Myxosarcina sp. GI1: one gene and its partners. The protein of the gene in region 1 interacts with the protein of each later gene in a pairwise test. Links are inferred from orthologs where the notes say so. Each region holds a gene or a part of one and is shown in the gene's direction. Other genes may lie near its edges.

Region 1 (5,667 bases):
CAGTTAATTCTCCAGAAGTATCGATCTGCATGTTCTTAAACTCTTCTGGATCCATAAACCGCGTATAGGGATCTCCAAGCTGCGCTAGCATGTCTCGAATTGCCTGATAAGCTTGCTCCTTATCTTGATAATTTTTTTCTAGATATTCTTGACGAACTTTTACCCAATCTTTATCGTTAAAGCTGGTATCGACATATTGATAATTAATAATTTGCCAAACTTCATCTACTAACTCTTTGGGGCTATCTTGAAAAAAAGCTTGACTATGAGATAAATGAATTCCTGCTCCTGTTACCGCTATAGTCGAAAGAGCTACAGCAGTCGTTCCTAAAACGAGTCCGCGTTTGGTATTTATCATAAGTAAAAAAAAATATTTGTCGGTGGCAGACTAGACTAAATCATTCGGTAAACCTTAATTTATCATAGGTAATTTTTTAAAGCAGTGTTGTAAACTCACACTTTACTTACACTTTACCCACACTTCATGCAATTCTTAGTTAATTTATAGTCTATGGTAAAATCTTTATCTTCCAAACTAGAACATCTCAGGCGAAAACAGCAACGAGAGCGTAGGCGATCGCTTTGGCGAGCAATAGTTACGATTGGTGGCGCGATCGCTATAACTGGGGTCGGTACATCTTCCTATTGGCAAATAAAAGGAGATACTCAAGTTCAAATCGAAGGAGAAAATTTGGTTTCAGAAGCTGCTATTCATGCGCTCTTAGATTTAAAATATCCTCAGTTTTTAGGAGCTACGCCAAGTCAGAAACTCGCCCAAAAATTAGAATCTATTCCTGCTATTGCTACCGTGAGAGTCAGCAAACAAACTATTCCCCCAAAGCTAACGATTTTTATTCGGGAAAGAGTTCCCGTAGCTTTAGCTTTATCGGCAGGAAAAGTCGGGTTTTTAGATGCTGAAGGAACTTGGATTCCTTCCTATTTATATAAAGATTTAAAGACAAATTTTTCACTTCCCCAACTAAAAGTCATTAATTTTCCCTTGCAGAGTCGGGCTTCCTGGACGGAACTCTATCGTTTGATCTCAGCCTATTCTGCCGTTGAAATTACCGAAGTTCGTTGGGATGAATCCGAGGGTTTATTCTTAAAAACCGAGTTAGGAATGGTGTATTTAGGTTCGGACATGTCTCAACTTGAAGATCGCTTTAAGGTTATGGTGCGTCTAAAAAATTTGCCAGAACGCTTTGATTCTAGCAAAATTGCTTTTATCGATTTAAGCAATCCCCAACAAAATTTGATTCAAAAGTACCGTAATTAACAAAAATCGTAAAAAATCTGTATTTTTACGTATTGATATTTCAGTATTTACTCTTAAAATAAGCAAAAGTAGTAACTGAAGTTTAGAATTAATTGCTTAATAGTTATAAAAACTTAAATATTTCCAGCTAATTAACTATATTAGATAATAATTAAGCTAAGAAAAAATCGAAAATCAATTTTGTATAGAAGAAAACATTAAGGAGAATCTCTTTATACGCCCATGACAGCCAACCACAGAGTTTTTCAGCTTCACAATAATCAAGTTAACTACAGCTCCGAGTCAACTTCAGCTAAAGCAAGTAGCTATGCTAGCAATGGAATCGGAATTCCTTTTCACGCAGGTGGTAATTCTCAAATTCCCAAAGAAGAAATGAGAGGTAATAAAATTGTGCCGAGCAACGTCGCTAAAATCAAAGTGATTGGAGTTGGTGGTGGTGGTTGTAATGCCGTAAATCGCATGATCGAAGGTCAGATAGCGGGAATTGAATTTTGGGCGGTAAATACGGATGCCCAGGCACTCAACCACGCACAGGCACCGCAAAAACTACAGATAGGACAAAAAATTACTAGAGGGTTGGGTGCGGGTGGTAATCCAGCAATTGGTCAAAAAGCAGCAGAGGAATCGCGAGATGAAATTGCTCATGCCTTAGAAAATACAGATTTAGTTTTTATTACCGCAGGTATGGGTGGCGGTACGGGAACAGGTGCGGCTCCCATTGCAGCAGAAGTTGCCAAAGAAATGGGCTGTTTGACTGTGGGTGTAGTAACTCGTCCTTTTACTTTTGAAGGTAGAAGGCGCAATAGCCAAGCAGTTAAAGGAATAGAGGCTTTGGCTAGTCGTGTAGATACTTTAATTACAATTCCCAATAACCAGTTGCTCTCGGTGATTTCTCCCGAAACTCCAGTACAACAGGCATTTGCTTATGCAGACGATATTTTACGCCAGGGCGTACAGGGGATTTCTGACATTATTACCATTCCAGGTCTGATCAACGTTGACTTTGCCGATGTTAGAGCAATTATGGCGGATGCGGGTTCGGCTTTGATGGGCATAGGAACTGGTTCGGGTAAATCTCGTGCAAGAGAGGCTGCTGTAGCTGCGGTTTCTTCACCCTTACTCGAAACTCCAATTGATGGTGCTAAAGGTGTCGTGCTAAATATTACTGGTGGTAAAGATCTAACTCTTCATGAGGTCAATGCCGCAGCAGAAAGCATCTATGAAGTAGTGGATGAAGAAGCTGAGATCATTTTTGGCGCGGTTATCGACGAAACTATGGATAGCGAGGTGCGGATCACGGTCATTGCTACTGGTTTTGAAGGCGATAAAAGTGAGGAAGTTATGGAACCAGAACGGCAAGAACCCAGCATTTTTACTTCCATGCCTCAGTCAGAAAGAACCCGAACTCCCGAACCAGTTAGCGATCGCAGTAGAATTGAAATTCCCGACTTCTTACAAAGAAGACGCTTTACCAAATGATAACTAATGTAGCTCTAACTATTGCTGGTTCTGACAGTGGTGGTGGTGCGGGAATTCAGGCGGATTTAAAAACTTTTGCCTTTCACTGCGTTCATGGAGCTAGTGTTTTGACTTGCGTAACTGCACAAAATACTACAGGAGTTGCAGCAGTCGAGGCGATCGCGCCATCAATGGTTAAAGCTCAAATTGAAGCAGTAACTCAAGATCTTAAAGTCGATGCGCTCAAGACAGGAATGCTCTTGAATCGAGAAATTATTGAGACGGTAGCAGAGCAATTACAAAAGCTAAATCTGAGTCAGTTAGTTGTCGATCCCGTAATGGTATCTCGTACGGGATCGCGTTTGCTTGACGAAGCTGCCGTCACTAGTATGCAACAGTACTTGTTACCACAAGCGGCAATCGTTACACCCAATCTTTATGAAGCTCAAATTTTGAGCGGTAGGGAAATTAATAATCTAGAAGATCTCAAACAAGCGGCGATCGCCATTTACGAGGAATTAGCAGGAGCAGTAATTTTAGCTAAAGGGGGTAGTCTATCGGGAAAGTTTCGGGGCAGCGATGTTTGGTTTGATGGTAATAAGCTCGAAGTATTAAAAGTAACGCCAGTTAACACGAATAATACTCACGGTACGGGCTGTACTCTCTCAGCCGCAATCTGCGCCAATTTAGCCTTAGGTAAAGATTTATGGTCGAGCGCGATCGCAGCCAAACAATATGTAACCAAAGCTCTTGAATATGCTTTAGATATTGGTGCGGGTCACGGTCCAGTAGGACATTTTTTTCCGTTACTAAATAACCGATCATTTTGAGTAGGAGCGATCTTTGAAGCTAGCAAATAAAATAGAAGCAATTTTTTATATTAAGGGCAAGCCTCTTAACTTGGCGGAAATTGTTGGCTATCTAGATTGTGACTTTGAGGCAGCTGAAGATGCTTTAATTGAGTTGATGAACGATTATGCCCATCGCGACACGGCATTAGAAATTGTAGAAACTTCCGCAGGATATAGTTTACAGCTTAAGCCTGCTTATGCCAACCTGTTACAGGAGTTAGTCCCTGCCGAACTAGGCAAAGGAGCATTGCGAACCCTGGCGGCAGTAGCTTTAAAAAACCCCATACTGCAAACCGAATTAATTGAGTTACGCGGTAGCAGTGCTTATCAGCAAGTAGCAGAATTAGTACAGTTGGGGTTTATTCGCAAACGAGAACAAGCCGATGGACGCTCTTATTGGCTAGAGGTGACTGATAAATTTCATCAATACTTTGAAATCAACGATTTGACTGCCCTTTGAGAGGTTATCCGAAAATTTATTACTAGCGGATATGGACAAATTTATGTCAAAGTAGTAGAGAATTACATCCAACTTTGGGTAACGAATGATATTTAATTTTGATTTTTCAGATTCCGAACAGCAAGAAAAAAACTACAATACTCTGATGCAGTATTTGCGCCAGCAGCAACCAGAAGTGTTAGCGCAAATTGCTCAGTCCGCTAGTCCTGAAGTCAAACAAATTATTTCTCAAAATGTCCAAGGTCTGGTAGGAATGTTGCCTACGGGGGATTTCAATATTAAAATTACTACCGATCGCGAAAATTTAGCTCATCTTTTAGCTTCAGCGATGATGACTGGCTATTTTTTATGCCAGATGGAAAAGCGCATGGATTTAGAAGAAAGTATTGCCGAGTCTAATTCTCTTTCGGATAAATCATCGGATATTGAGTGAGAGAGATAAATCAATAACAATAAAACTTTGAGAAAATCTCAATTTAATTATTTGCAGCGAACACCTGTCAGCAACTAGCTCGTGCGTAGCTACAAAAAAATAGCAAGACTAATTGTATAACTTGCTACTTGACTAGTATGTCTAAAAAATTTACCGAATTGGATTTTCCAGCTAAATATATAGCAGTGGACAGAAGAATTAGGACATCTCAAGCTACTGAAAGCTTTATAAATTAAATATTTTAATTTTTGACTTTTGACTTTTACTATAACTGTCCGATTTCTTGAAATAATCCAAACTAAAACTGCTCACGCCTTTGACATTACTTTACACTGCAAATTTAACCGCCTTTGGAAAAAGTTAGCATGATTAGAATTGACAATAGCATTCCAGGACTTAGTAATAGAACGAGAGTTAATAGTTCGCTAGAAGTCATTAAGTTAAAAAAATTTGTCGAGATTGATTTAGTATTTTTAGGCTAACTCTTTATGAGCAAGATGGTATCGAACTAAATATTTTGTTAATAAATCTACTATAGCAATTCTCAATTTCGGTGGATATGTCTCTAGGTACTAATTCGCTGAAGCACCGTTAATAAGCAAACGTAATTTGGTTCGAGCTATAAATATTTTTGTATTAATAGAGACAGTTTTTCTTTAGTCATAGCAGGGATTTTATCGGGCGGAGTTAGAATGGCGTATTTTAAAGCCAAATGTGCCTCAGATTCAGGGGGATTGGTACTAATCCTATTAACGGTTTCTCGAATGACTCGTTGAGCATTGACGGCGTTGCGTTGGAGGTTCTCGATTATCATTTCTACAGTTACGCTGCCGTGGTCGGGATGCCAGCAGTCATAGTCGGTAACTAAAGCCAAAGTGGCATAGGCAATTTCTGCTTCTCTAGCTAATTTAGCTTCAGTTAAGTTAGTCATACCCACTACCGTTGCTCCCCAACTGCGATATAAATTTGATTCGGCTTTAGTAGAAAATGCAGGTCCTTCCATACATACATAAGTACCACCGCGATGCAGGGTAACTTCAGATAAATCTAAAGAATCGATCGCCTCAGCAAGAACCTTAGCTAGATTGGGACAGACAGGATCGCCAAAAGCAATATGAGCGATTAACCCTTCCCCAAAAAAGGTGGCGAGGCGATTTTTGGTGCGATCGATAAACTGATCGGGAACTAC
Region 2 (5,659 bases), on another replicon or contig:
ACTGCCAGAATTAACAGGGGGCGATCGCCTATGTTTTGCTGAAAGACCAATTTAACGATTGTTAAATACAAGCCCATTGCCACACCAGCCACTAAAGAAATCAAACCCCATAAGCCAAATACGTGCATCGGGCGAGTCAAGAACTTCTTCATAAAGAAGACCGTTAGCAAATCCATCACTACTCGGATGGTTCTACCCAGACCATACTTACTCCGTCCAAAGCGACGCGGATGGTGTCTGACGGGGATTTCAGTGATTCTCGCTCCTTCAATATAGGCTAGTGCGGGTAAAAAGCGATGTAGTTCGCCATATAGGTTCATGTCTGCAAGCAATTCGCCACGATAGGCTTTGAGAGAACAGCCGTAATCGTGAATTTTAACTCCCGTTACTTTACCGATCAGCCAGTTGGCAATTTTAGAAGGCAGCAGTCTAGTTAGAGCTTTATCATGTCTTTGCTGTCGCCAACCGCTTACTAAGTCGTATCCTTCGGCTAATTTGGCTAATAATAAGGGAATATCTGCGGGGTCGTTTTGTAAATCGCCATCGAGAGTAACAATGGTTTTGCCTGCGGCGCACTCAAAACCAGCCGCCATCGCTGGAGTTTGACCATAGTTGCGTCGCAAAATTACTGCTTTAAGATCTCTACGCTGTCGGGCAAGATCGCTTAAAATCTGAGTCGAACCATCTCGCGAACCGTCATCGACACAGACAATTTCGTAATTGAGTTGAGTGGCGGCAGCAGCTTTGGCGATCGCTTCAATTAAGGTCGAGATGCTTTCTGCTTCATTGTATATCGGTACGACTATTGATAAATCTAGCTGCGTGGGAACGATGGCTTCTATACCAAGAGCATTTTTAATAGAGGACGACATCTTAATCGATCGAGGATTGGGTCATTTGGCTATTTCGCAGTTTATACTAAAAAAATTGAATTGAGATTAGAAAATAATAAATATTGCGCTGGTTTACTTTAGGAGCGATCTACTTATTACTGAGCTTAATTAGCGTACCAGTAGCCGCACTTACAGATACACAAGTTTTACTTGCTGCCGATCGCGGTCGCGTTTGTCCCCAAAACTTGAGCGCAGCTATAAATAAAATCATCGCTCGACCAAAAATAGCGCGATCGCACTGGGGAATTATCGTACAAACTCTAGATTCTCAACATACTCTTTATAGTCGCCACGCCAACAAATTTTTTATTCCTGCTTCTACTACCAAGCTGTTTACTACTGCCGCAGCCTTAATCGAATTGGGTGTTAATTATCGAATTCACACTCCCATTTTTGGTTTGGGCAACCCGCCAAATTTGACTTACTTACGGCTAGAAGGCAGAGGAGATCCCACCATATCATCTATATCTTTAAAAAAGATAGTACACCTGTTGCGAGCTAGAGGGATCGAACGTATAGAAAACTTAATTTTAGAAGACAGTTATTTCACACTTGAGGCGATTAATCCTACCTGGGAATGGTCGGATGTATATAGTTATTACGGTACAGCCGTTAATAGTGCGATTTTGAATGAAAATAGCGTTACTCTAACCCTATTACCCCAACATGTGGGGCAAAAAGTAAAACTGAGATGGAGCGATGCGATCGCCGCTAGACAATGGCAAGTAGAAAATAATGCCGTAACCGCACCTAAAGATACACCATATAACATAAACATTGCAGGAGTTTTAGGCAAGCCAGTACTCAACGTTCGCGGAGAGTTAGCCATAGACGAACCACCAGATGTTTGGGATTTAGCCATAGCCGATCCGCCGCAATATTTTTTAGAAACATGGCGACACTTACTGACTGTTGAAGGTATTGATGTCGCTAAAACTACAGTTAGTAATAGTCGAGCTAAAAATATTTTGGAGAGAGAAATAACGGCAATTGTTTCGCCGCCTCTAACCGAAATAATTACGACGATAAACCGAGAAAGTAATAATCTTTATGCCGAAAGTCTTTGGAGAATTTTAGAGCGTCGTCACCACAATCTAAAGACAAACCCTATAGAATTTGGTCTAAATAAATTGGGGATCGAGCCTCACAACTATCAACTAATAGATGGTTCTGGTTTGTCTCGCCACAATTTGATTACGCCGCAAGCTGTAGTTGATGTTTTGTTCGTCATGTCGCGATCGCATTTATTTACTTCCTATAAAAATTCTTTAGCTGTAGCAGGAACTAATGGCACTTTAAAACGGCGTTTTCAACATACCCCAATCCAAAATAAGCTCTGGGGTAAAACGGGTACTCTATCGGGAGTTGCCGCACTGTCTGGTTATTTATATCTTTCTCGATACCAACCTTTAGTATTTACTATTATTGTTAACAATTCCGAGCGAGCGAGTAAAGAACTACGACAGGCGATCGATGAGATAGTTTTGTTACTAGGTCAACTGCAAAAATGCCAAACAACATCTGAAGGTTATTATTTAAAAGCCTCCAGTTGAAAGTTTATGCTCGCGATCGGTAATAATATTTAAACTTTCAAACAGTAGTTGTACTGAGAAAGGTGTAAGAGCATAAGAACAGACTAAGTATAATCCGCTTCGACACAATTGCTATATTAAGAGTAAATTAGAATCGGCTTTAGTTAGAGTTGTTTGGTTGACGTAAAAACGGTGAAAATATACTGTAGTTTTTGCAGTCTATAGATCGCCAAAGAAAACGCAACTATTCGATCGCTTTGTTAAAGCAGCGGTATTCTTTGAGGAGCAGTAAAATAAAGTGCGTTTTTTTAATCGTTTTTCCCTTTCAAGGGATATGGGTATAGATTTGGGAACGGCAAATACCTTAGTATATGTCTCTGGCAAAGGAATTGTTTTAGAGGAACCTTCTGTAGTAGCACTAGAACGCCACACAGAAGAAGTTATAGCGGTAGGCAAAGAAGCAAAACTGTTGCTCGGACGCGCACCTGAAAACATTGAAGCTTTACGTCCGCTTAAAGATGGCGTTATTGCCGATTTTGAAGCAACCGAAGCAATGCTCAAAGAATTCGTACGGCGAGTCTATGAAGGCAGTCCTTTAGTACATCCGCGTATGGTAATCGGCATTCCCAGTGGCGTAACTAAGGTAGAGCGTCGCGCCGTTATGGAGGCGGCAGTACAGGCTGGTGCTAGAGAAGTAGACTTAATTGAAGAACCAATCGCGGCAGCAATTGGTGCGGGTTTACCCGTAGCCGAACCAACGGGCAATATGATCGTTGATATTGGCGGAGGAACCACAGAAGTAGCGGTAATTAGTTCCCAAGGCAAGGTACTCAGCGAGTCGGTGAGAATTGCGGGAGACGAACTTACTCAAGCGATCGTCAATCGGATTAAGAAAGAACACAAGCTATCAATTGGAGAAGTTACCGCCGAAAACATTAAATTCAGGCTGGCTTCCCTTTATAGTTCCGATCGCCAGGAACAAACTATGGAAGTTAGAGGCTTACACATTCTATCGGGATTACCCAAAACGATAAACATTAGCGAATCAGAAGTTCGGGGATTTATCGCCGAACCGATAAATAATATTGTCGATGCCGTAAAACGCACTTTAGAACAAACTCCTCCCGATCTGGCAGCAGATATTATCGATCGCGGCATTATGCTAGCAGGAGGAGGGGCAATGTTAAGAGGCTTGGATACTTTAATCGCCCATGAAACGGGAGTTGTCACTCATATTGCGGCAGAGCCTTTAAAATGCGTCGTTCTGGGTACTGGCAGGGTTTTAGAAGACAAAGAGCTAGATCGGGTATTTTGCGATCGCTCCCTGTTGACTTAACTCAATCGACAAGAAACGATTAATTATTAGAAAAAATAATTTATAACTGAGTTGCAGCTAAACAATATTTTAAAAATATGTATCGATGGTGGTCAAAAAATAGCTTTTCGGCGACTCTGACGATTTTAGCCTTGAGTACTACAATTGCAATTAAAGAAACACAGGGAGGCACGATTGCCGAAGCATATTACTTTCTAATCAGACCATTTCAATCCCAACAACAGCTAAAAATACAAAACAAACTAACTAATGCCCGTATTCTAGAGTTAGAACAGCGAGTTCTAGAGTTAGAACGACAAAATCAAAATCTCAAGCAACTTTTAGATTTTTCGCATTCTCAGGATTCAGCAGGAATTACCGCACCAGTTATTGGACGTAGTGCCGATCGCTGGTGGAATCAGGTAACTCTTGGTAAAGGCAGCTTAGATGGAATCGAACAAGGATACGTGGTTATGGGTATCGGGGGAGTGGTTGGTAGAGTTGTCTTTGTCACTCCTCATACCAGTAGAGTTTTATTAATTAGCGATCCTAGCAGTGGCGTTGGTGCAGTTGTCAGTCGCAATCGTAAGCTGGGTTCGATTCGCGGCAAAGACACTCAAACTGTAGTCATGCGCTTTTTTACTAAAGTTGTCGATATCAAGCCTGGAGATAGTATTGCAACTTCTCCTCTTAGCAATCTCTATCCTGCTGGTTTGCCGATAGGTAAAGTCAAATCGCTAAACCTCGAAAGCACTCCCGCACCAGAAGCAGAAATCGAATTGTCCGCACCGATCGATCTTTTGGAGTGGGTAACTGTCATACCCTTTGAAGCTAAACCAGTTGAAGACGAGTCTCAATCTCTTTCTCTCAAAACAAAGTAATAGGACTTACGCAGTTAATCCAAAAATCAATAGTTTTAGGTATTAGAAAATAAAGAATAGGGAACGGGGAACGGGAAAAATGTACTTATCTATATAGCTAGTTTCGAGAATTAGTATGCTTTTGCCTTTTACCTTACCTAAATATTTAACATTTAATAAAGTGGAATTACTTAAGAAACATATATGAGTAGGCTAAAGTTATTAGACATTTTAGTAATTGTTGTTTCTGTCGCTCTATGCAGTATATTAATGTTCTTGAGACTTCCTGGGATGGAACTATTGGGAATAAGTCCTAACTGGCTGTTGATTTGGGTAGTTGCCTGGAGTAGCAAACGTGGTATCTGGCAGGGTGCGATCGCTGGAGTGGCAATGGGCTGCATTTACGATAGTCTTACTGTAGCTTCTCCCTCTCATATTCTCAGCTTGGTTATCGTCGGTGTATTGACATCGAGCCTGCAAAAACAGAAGTATATTAAAGAAGATTTTATCTCAATAGCGTTAATTGTTTTTTTTATGACAATTGTGGCAGAAACTGTATTTGCCCTGCAATATGCCTGGATGAGAATTCTTCCCCTGACAGAAGTTTGGCATAATTATCAGCAAATTGCGATCGCCTCAGCAATTCTCAGTAGTCTCTGGAGTCCAATTTTGTGTTATCCCCTCGCTCTTTGGTGGGAAAAAATATTTATCCAACGTGAACTAGGTATTCGTAGCTAGGGTTTGAGAATATGACACCGCATATCCTCAAAACTTAACTTACAGCTTAGTCTATTCAAATAGATCGAGATCGGTAACTGCACCCAAACTACTAGAAGAAACCAATTTAGCGTATTTTGCCAGCATCCCCCGTCGATAGCGTGGGGGAATGGGTTGCCACGCTGCTTTTCTTTTAGCTAATTCTTCATTGGAAACGTCGAGATGTAATAATTTTTGCTGGGCATCAATTGTAATACTATCCCCTTCTTTAACTAATGCGATCGCGCCACCAACTGCTGCTTCTGGTGCCACGTGACCGACAACCATACCATAGGTACCGCC
Region 3 (5,702 bases), on another replicon or contig:
TTTACGGGTAGCGGAATTACTCTAGAGAATTTACCGTAACGGAATTCGCTTCTAGTTTTACCATTCTCTTCAGATTTAGTTTCTGACTTACGTTCGCCAGAAATCGCTACTCGGTCTGCCATAACTTGAATATCTAGATCTTTGGCTTCCATGCCAGGAACTTCGAGTTTGAGATGCAAAGCATCTTCTTTTTCGGTAAGTTCGGCAGCGGGGACTCTAGATAAATTATTAAAGTCACTCCAAGATTCGGGAGTTATAGCATCATCAAATAAACGATTAAGTTGACGCTGTAAAGAGTTCATTTCTTGCCAGGCATTATATCTTGTTAAAGCCATAATTAAAGTTTTCTCCGATTGCTATTTGCTTAGCTTGGTTGGACTATTTGTTTCTTTAATTATTATTTTAATAAGTAGGCGAGCAATCTAAAAGTGAGGCTTTTGTCCCATATATAGTAGTGCTTTCTGCCCGAACCAATAATATCTATCTGGGTAGAGAAAACTGTACCTATGGCAATTCGGTTACTTTTTTTAATTGTCAACAGCTTATTTTCTAGCAGTACGAAATAAATGAGAATGTTCGGGATGGTATAGGCGCGATCGCTTGTTCTTAACTTGTTTTAAAGCAGGACTAATTAGATACATTACGGTTCTAATTAAATTGTTTTCTTGCGTAACCTGCGCCATTTTTGATAATGGTACCACCCAAATCTGTTCGTCTTGCCAACCCAAACGAAAACAAATAGCTACGGGAGTATCGGCAGGATAGTGTTGCAGCAGCTTGGCTTGAGATTCTTCTACATGACGCGCTGCTAAGTAGAGACACAAACTAGCTCGATGTGCAGCCAGGGAAGCTAGTTCTTCAGTTTCTGGTACTGCTGAGGCTTTACCGCTAATTCTGGTTAAAATAATCGTCTGGACTAGTTCTGGTACGGTTAGTTCCGTTCCCAAGGTGGCGGCAGCAGCTTGAAAGGCACTAATGCCAGGGATAAGTTCAAAAGGAATATCAGCAGCAGCAAAAGCCTCTATCTGTTCGCCGATCGCGCTATACAAAGATAAATCGCCAGAATGCAAGCGCACTACGGCGAGATTTTGTCTGACTCTAGCGATCGCCAGGGGAATAATTTGTTCTAAAGTTTTATTTCCAGTAGGAATCAGTTCGGCATCGGAACGTACATCCTGCAAAATTTGTTTGGGAACTAAAGAATCTGCATAGAGAATGACATCAGCGCGATCGAGGATTTTTTTGGCTTTAATAGTCAGTAATTCGGGATCTCCAGGTCCCGCACCAATAATATAAACACCTGGTTTGAGAGAAGGATTATGGGGCATGAAAGAAGTTTTTAAAGTCAAAAGTTAAAAGTTAAAAGTCAAAAGTAAACTAGCTACTTGATATTCTTTGCTCGATTAACATCAAGTAGAGGACGCTTTAACCAATAAAGCCAAGCCAAACCAATTAAACCAAAAGTAATTTCTGCCAAACTTATTAGTTGTGCTACTCGTAAAAAACCCAGCATTAAACTGTCGGTTCGCAATCCTTCAATCCAAATTCGACCGCAACTATAGGCGATTAGATATACAAAGGTCAAAGTTCCTACTTTTAAGCTGTTTTTGTGTTTCAAACCCCAGAAAAACAGCCACAATAGCAAAATAAACACCCCAATATTCCATAAAGATTCGTATAAAAAAGTAGGATGAAAATATTCATAGTTGATATACTCCAATGGTCGATTGGCAGGAGGAATATATAGTTTCCAAGGTAAATCTGTGGGTCTGCCAAAGGCTTCTGAGTTAAAAAAGTTGCCCCACCGCCCGATCGCCTGTCCTAAAATCAAAGAAGGTACTACCAGATCCGATAACTGCCAGATAGAAACTTTTTTCAAACGGGCAAATATCAGTCCCGCGATAGTGCCGCCAATGATTGCCCCGTGAATGGCAATACCACCCTGCCAAATAGCGATAATATCCTGGGGACGTTGCGAGTAGTCAGACCATTTAAACAAGACGTAATAAAGTCGAGCGCAGGGAATAGCCCCAATAACCAGCCAAATTGCCAAATCTGCCAGTAGCTCGGGGTCGACTCCGCGACGTTTTGCTAAATACTGCGACAGACTAACGCCAATCAACACTGCCGAGGCAATTAACAAACCATACCAGCGCAATGCCAAAGGACCAATTTCTACAATGATTGGACCTGGAGACTGAAATTGAACGAGTAGCATAAAAATAAATATAGAGGTAAATGCGGCATTTCAAAAGTTTATAAAGCGATCGCCACAATTTAAAACTGAGGTTCAAATCATACTCTACCTCAAATTAAATCTATAATTTTTATAGCTCGGACAAAATTACTTTATGACGCTACAAACTGCCAATAAATCTACACAGCCAGCTTCGGAGGTTCTGTTAGGTAAATCTCTACCAGAACTAACCGAATGGGTACAACAGCAGGGACAACCTGCTTATCGAGGCAAACAACTATATCAGTGGCTCTACCAAAAAGGAGCGCGATCGCTAACAGAAATTTCGGTTTTTCCCAAACGATGGCGTGAGGAACTAGCCGACTATCCTTTAGGACGTTCTACTATTAATTATCGCAGTATTGCCGCTGATGAGACGCGCAAGTATTTATTACGCCTTGCCGATGGTGCGATCGTCGAAACCGTAGGTATTCCCACTGCCAAACGCCTAACTGTTTGCGTTTCTTCTCAGGTTGGCTGTCCGATGGCTTGTGATTTTTGCGCTACGGGAAAAGGCGAATTTGTACGCAATCTTCAAACTCATGAAATTGTCGATCAGGTATTGACAGTGCAGGAAGATTTTCAGCAACGAGTTAGCAATGTAGTCTTTATGGGTATGGGAGAACCGTTAATGAACCTCTCACCAACCGTAGCTGCGGTTAAATCTCTCAATCAAGACGTAGGTATCGGGCAGCGATCGCTCACCGTCTCTACTGTTGGTATTCCTGGTAAAATTGTCGAACTAGCGCAACATAAGCTACAAATTGTTTTTGCCGTCAGCCTTCATGCACCCAATCAACAATTGCGCCAGCAGTTGATTCCCAGTGCCAAACACTATCCTCTAGATACTATACTTGCCGACTGTCGGGAATACGTGAGAGTTACGGGTAGAAGAGTAACTTTTGAATATATTTTACTGTCAGGAGTTAACGACTTACCCGAACATGCCCTGGAGTTAGCCAACTTGCTTAGAGGTTTTCAAACTCACGTCAATCTCATCCCCTACAATCCCATCTCAGAAGTCGATTATCAAAGACCCGATCGCTATAGAATTGAAGAATTCGAGCGCATTTTACAAGAGCATAAAATTGCCGTTAGCGTACGCTATTCGCGGGGTTTATCTGCCGATGCTGCTTGCGGACAGTTAAGAGCATCCCGTATATAATTCAATTCCTTTTACTTCCAATGTACGAGAATTAATACGATTTTTAAGCCGAAATAGGAGAGTAACCGCTAATGCCTGGAGCATAAGCTTCAATGACTCTTGCAGTTTTATAACATTGAACTAGCAAATAGTCACAACTGCGACATGAAGTACGAACCAGAGAATTATCTATAATGTGTTTTTGAGCGAGCTCGCCACAGTTGGGACAGCGAATCGTTTGTGTTTTAGTCATGTCTTTAGTCGATTTTTTTTAAATGTAATGTTATTAAAAATATTTAAAACAGGGGCGTTAAGACTCAGGCAATTTTAGCCTGTCTTTAAATATTATATTTTTTTTAAAAGTCAATTAAACCATACTTTGTATAGATTTAAGTTTAGTTTTAAGCGATCCCTGTATTTAACCGTACAAGCTTAACAGCTTATTTTAAGATATAGCAACGATTTTATTTTTTCTTAATGGCGATCGCCTCTTGAGTGAAACGGGCGACGCAATACTTCTTATTTAACAATTGGCAGTTGACTGTTAGAGGAAGGGTTTCATAGCACAAGTTCCAGATACAGTTTGTAGTTTTATTAACAATAATTTTAAGTCGAACTCGTAACGAATATGATAATTATAGAAACTCATAACGACTTTAATTTAGGTACAGCTCTATCGAACTTATAGCCTGCAATCTAGGAAGGATAAGTAATAGAAAAACTATATTTTGGTAATTTCACTTATTTTTGACGATCGCAACTGGTAAAAAGTGTTTAACACCGACAGTAAAACTAAAGCTTCTACATCCATACAGTCATTGGAGGATGCCTTAACTCTGTGTCGAAATTCGGGGATGCGAGTTAGCAAACAGCGTTATCGAGTTTTAGAGTTACTGTGGCAGACAAACGAACATCTTTCGGCTAAAGAAATTTACGCCCGTCTCAATCAACATTCTTCGGCTGTAAGTCTGGCAGCGATTTACCAAAATATAGCTGCATTATCTGCCCTGGGCTTGTTAGAAAGTATTCCCAGTTCCAAGGGACATCTCTATAGCAAAGTAGGTGATTCCCATGCCCACTTAATGTGTTTGGACACTGAGAAAATTCTTGACGTTAGAGTCAATTTACCTAAATCTTTAATTGTCAAGGTCATACAGGAAGTCGAGCAACAGACTGGTATTCAAATTGTGGACTATCAGCTTAATTTTTTCGGCTATCAAAAAAAAGCTAATTTACTTTAAATAGAAAAATTATGAGCAGTGAAAGCAAATGCCCATTTTCGGGCGGATCTCAAAAATTTACGGCTGGCGGTGGTACATCAAACCGAGACTGGTGGCCGAATCAATTAAACCTGAATATCCTGCACCAGCACTCGCCTCGGGCTAATCCCATGAGCGAAAGTTTTAACTACGCAGAGGACTTCAAGACCCTCGACTTAGCAGCCCTGCGAGCAGATATCTTCGAGTTGATGACCACTTCGCAGGACTGGTGGCCAGCCGACTACGGTCACTATGGACCACTCTTCATTCGGATGGCGTGGCACAGCGCTGGCACGTACCGCATCGGCGATGGTCGCGGCGGAGCGGGTTCGGGTAGTCAACGATTTGCGCCCCTCAACAGTTGGCCCGACAATGCTAACCTCGACAAGGCACGTATGTTGCTATGGCCCGTCAAGCAGAAATACGGTAAGAAAATCTCTTGGGCAGACCTTATGGTCTTTGCAGGTAACTGCGCTCTGGAATCAATGGGCTTCAAAACCATCGGCTTTGCTGGCGGACGTGAAGATGTTTGGGAGCCAGAGTTAGATATTTACTGGGGTTCTGAGACTACGTGGCATGGGGATAAAGACTATAGTGACAAACGCTACAGCGGCGATCGCGTATTAGAGAATCCTCTCGCTGCCGTTCGGATGGGGCTAATCTATGTCAATCCAGAAGGACCCGATGGCGAACCAGATCCCGTTGGTTCGGGGCAAGACATTCGCGAAACCTTTGGGCGCATGGCGATGAACGACGAAGAAACCGTCGCGCTCACCGCGGGTGGTCACACCTTCGGTAAATGCCACGGTGCGGGCGATGCGTCCCATGTGGGTGCCGAACCCGAGGGCGCAACCATTGTGGATCAGGGTTTGGGCTGGAAGAGTACCTTTAACTCTGGCGTTGGTGTCGATGCCATTACCAGCGGTATCGAAGGTGCCTGGACTCCCACGCCAACACAGTGGGACAACAGCTATCTCGAAACCCTATTTAAATATGATTGGGAACGGGTGAAGAGTCCTGCCGGTGCGTGGCAGTGGGTACCCAAAGACGGTGCTGGTGCCGA

What was found.
Region 2: the proteins of ftsZ (region 1) and KV40_RS05605 interact in binary tests that used the Escherichia coli proteins (3 or more experiments, as listed by UniProt). The link is inferred for Myxosarcina sp. GI1 from one-to-one orthologs.
Region 3: the proteins of ftsZ (region 1) and rlmN interact in binary tests that used the Escherichia coli proteins (3 or more experiments, as listed by UniProt). The link is inferred for Myxosarcina sp. GI1 from one-to-one orthologs.

The regions. Positions count from the first base shown.
Region 1 is NZ_JRFE01000022.1:233,245-238,911, forward strand. What follows is about bases 792-3,626. They hold ftsZ (cell division protein FtsZ), read left to right. Parts: upstream 792-1,498; coding sequence 1,499-2,755; downstream 2,756-3,626. Other genes in these bases: KV40_RS16430 (cell division protein FtsQ/DivIB), read left to right, coding at 792-1,276; thiD (bifunctional hydroxymethylpyrimidine kinase/phosphomethylpyrimidine kinase), read left to right, coding at 2,752-3,564; scpB (SMC-Scp complex subunit ScpB), read left to right, coding at 3,578-3,626. Outside these bases: carboxyl-terminal processing protease CtpC, read right to left, coding at 1-358; more of KV40_RS16430, read left to right, coding at 512-791; more of scpB, read left to right, coding at 3,627-4,045; KV40_RS16450 (DUF760 domain-containing protein), read left to right, coding at 4,131-4,478; KV40_RS16455 (S-methyl-5'-thioadenosine phosphorylase), read right to left, coding at 5,098-5,667. UniProt on the Escherichia coli protein: Essential cell division protein that forms a contractile ring structure (Z ring) at the future cell division site. The regulation of the ring assembly controls the timing and the location of cell division.
Region 2 is NZ_JRFE01000010.1:138,835-144,493, forward strand. Bases 1,916-4,742 are described here. They hold KV40_RS05605 (rod shape-determining protein), read left to right. Parts: upstream 1,916-2,723; coding sequence 2,724-3,761; downstream 3,762-4,742. Other genes in these bases: dacB (D-alanyl-D-alanine carboxypeptidase/D-alanyl-D-alanine-endopeptidase), read left to right, coding at 1,916-2,446; mreC (rod shape-determining protein MreC), read left to right, coding at 3,839-4,621. Outside these bases: KV40_RS05595 (glycosyltransferase family 2 protein), read right to left, coding at 1-872; more of dacB, read left to right, coding at 956-1,915; rod shape-determining protein MreD, read left to right, coding at 4,805-5,338; ilvD (dihydroxy-acid dehydratase), read right to left, coding at 5,390-5,659. UniProt on the Escherichia coli protein: Forms membrane-associated dynamic filaments that are essential for cell shape determination. Acts by regulating cell wall synthesis and cell elongation, and thus cell shape.
Region 3 is NZ_JRFE01000007.1:65,486-71,187, reverse strand. The notes cover bases 1,507-4,376. They hold rlmN (23S rRNA (adenine(2503)-C(2))-methyltransferase RlmN), read left to right. Parts: upstream 1,507-2,351; coding sequence 2,352-3,401; downstream 3,402-4,376. Other genes in these bases: KV40_RS03745 (Fur family transcriptional regulator), read left to right, coding at 4,151-4,376; KV40_RS03750 (hypothetical protein), read right to left, coding at 3,445-3,633; lgt (prolipoprotein diacylglyceryl transferase), read right to left, coding at 1,507-2,218. Also shown: KV40_RS03770 (Hsp20/alpha crystallin family protein), read right to left, coding at 1-335; cobM (precorrin-4 C(11)-methyltransferase), read right to left, coding at 543-1,328; more of lgt, read right to left, coding at 1,382-1,506; more of KV40_RS03745, read left to right, coding at 4,377-4,621; katG (catalase/peroxidase HPI), read left to right, coding at 4,633-5,702.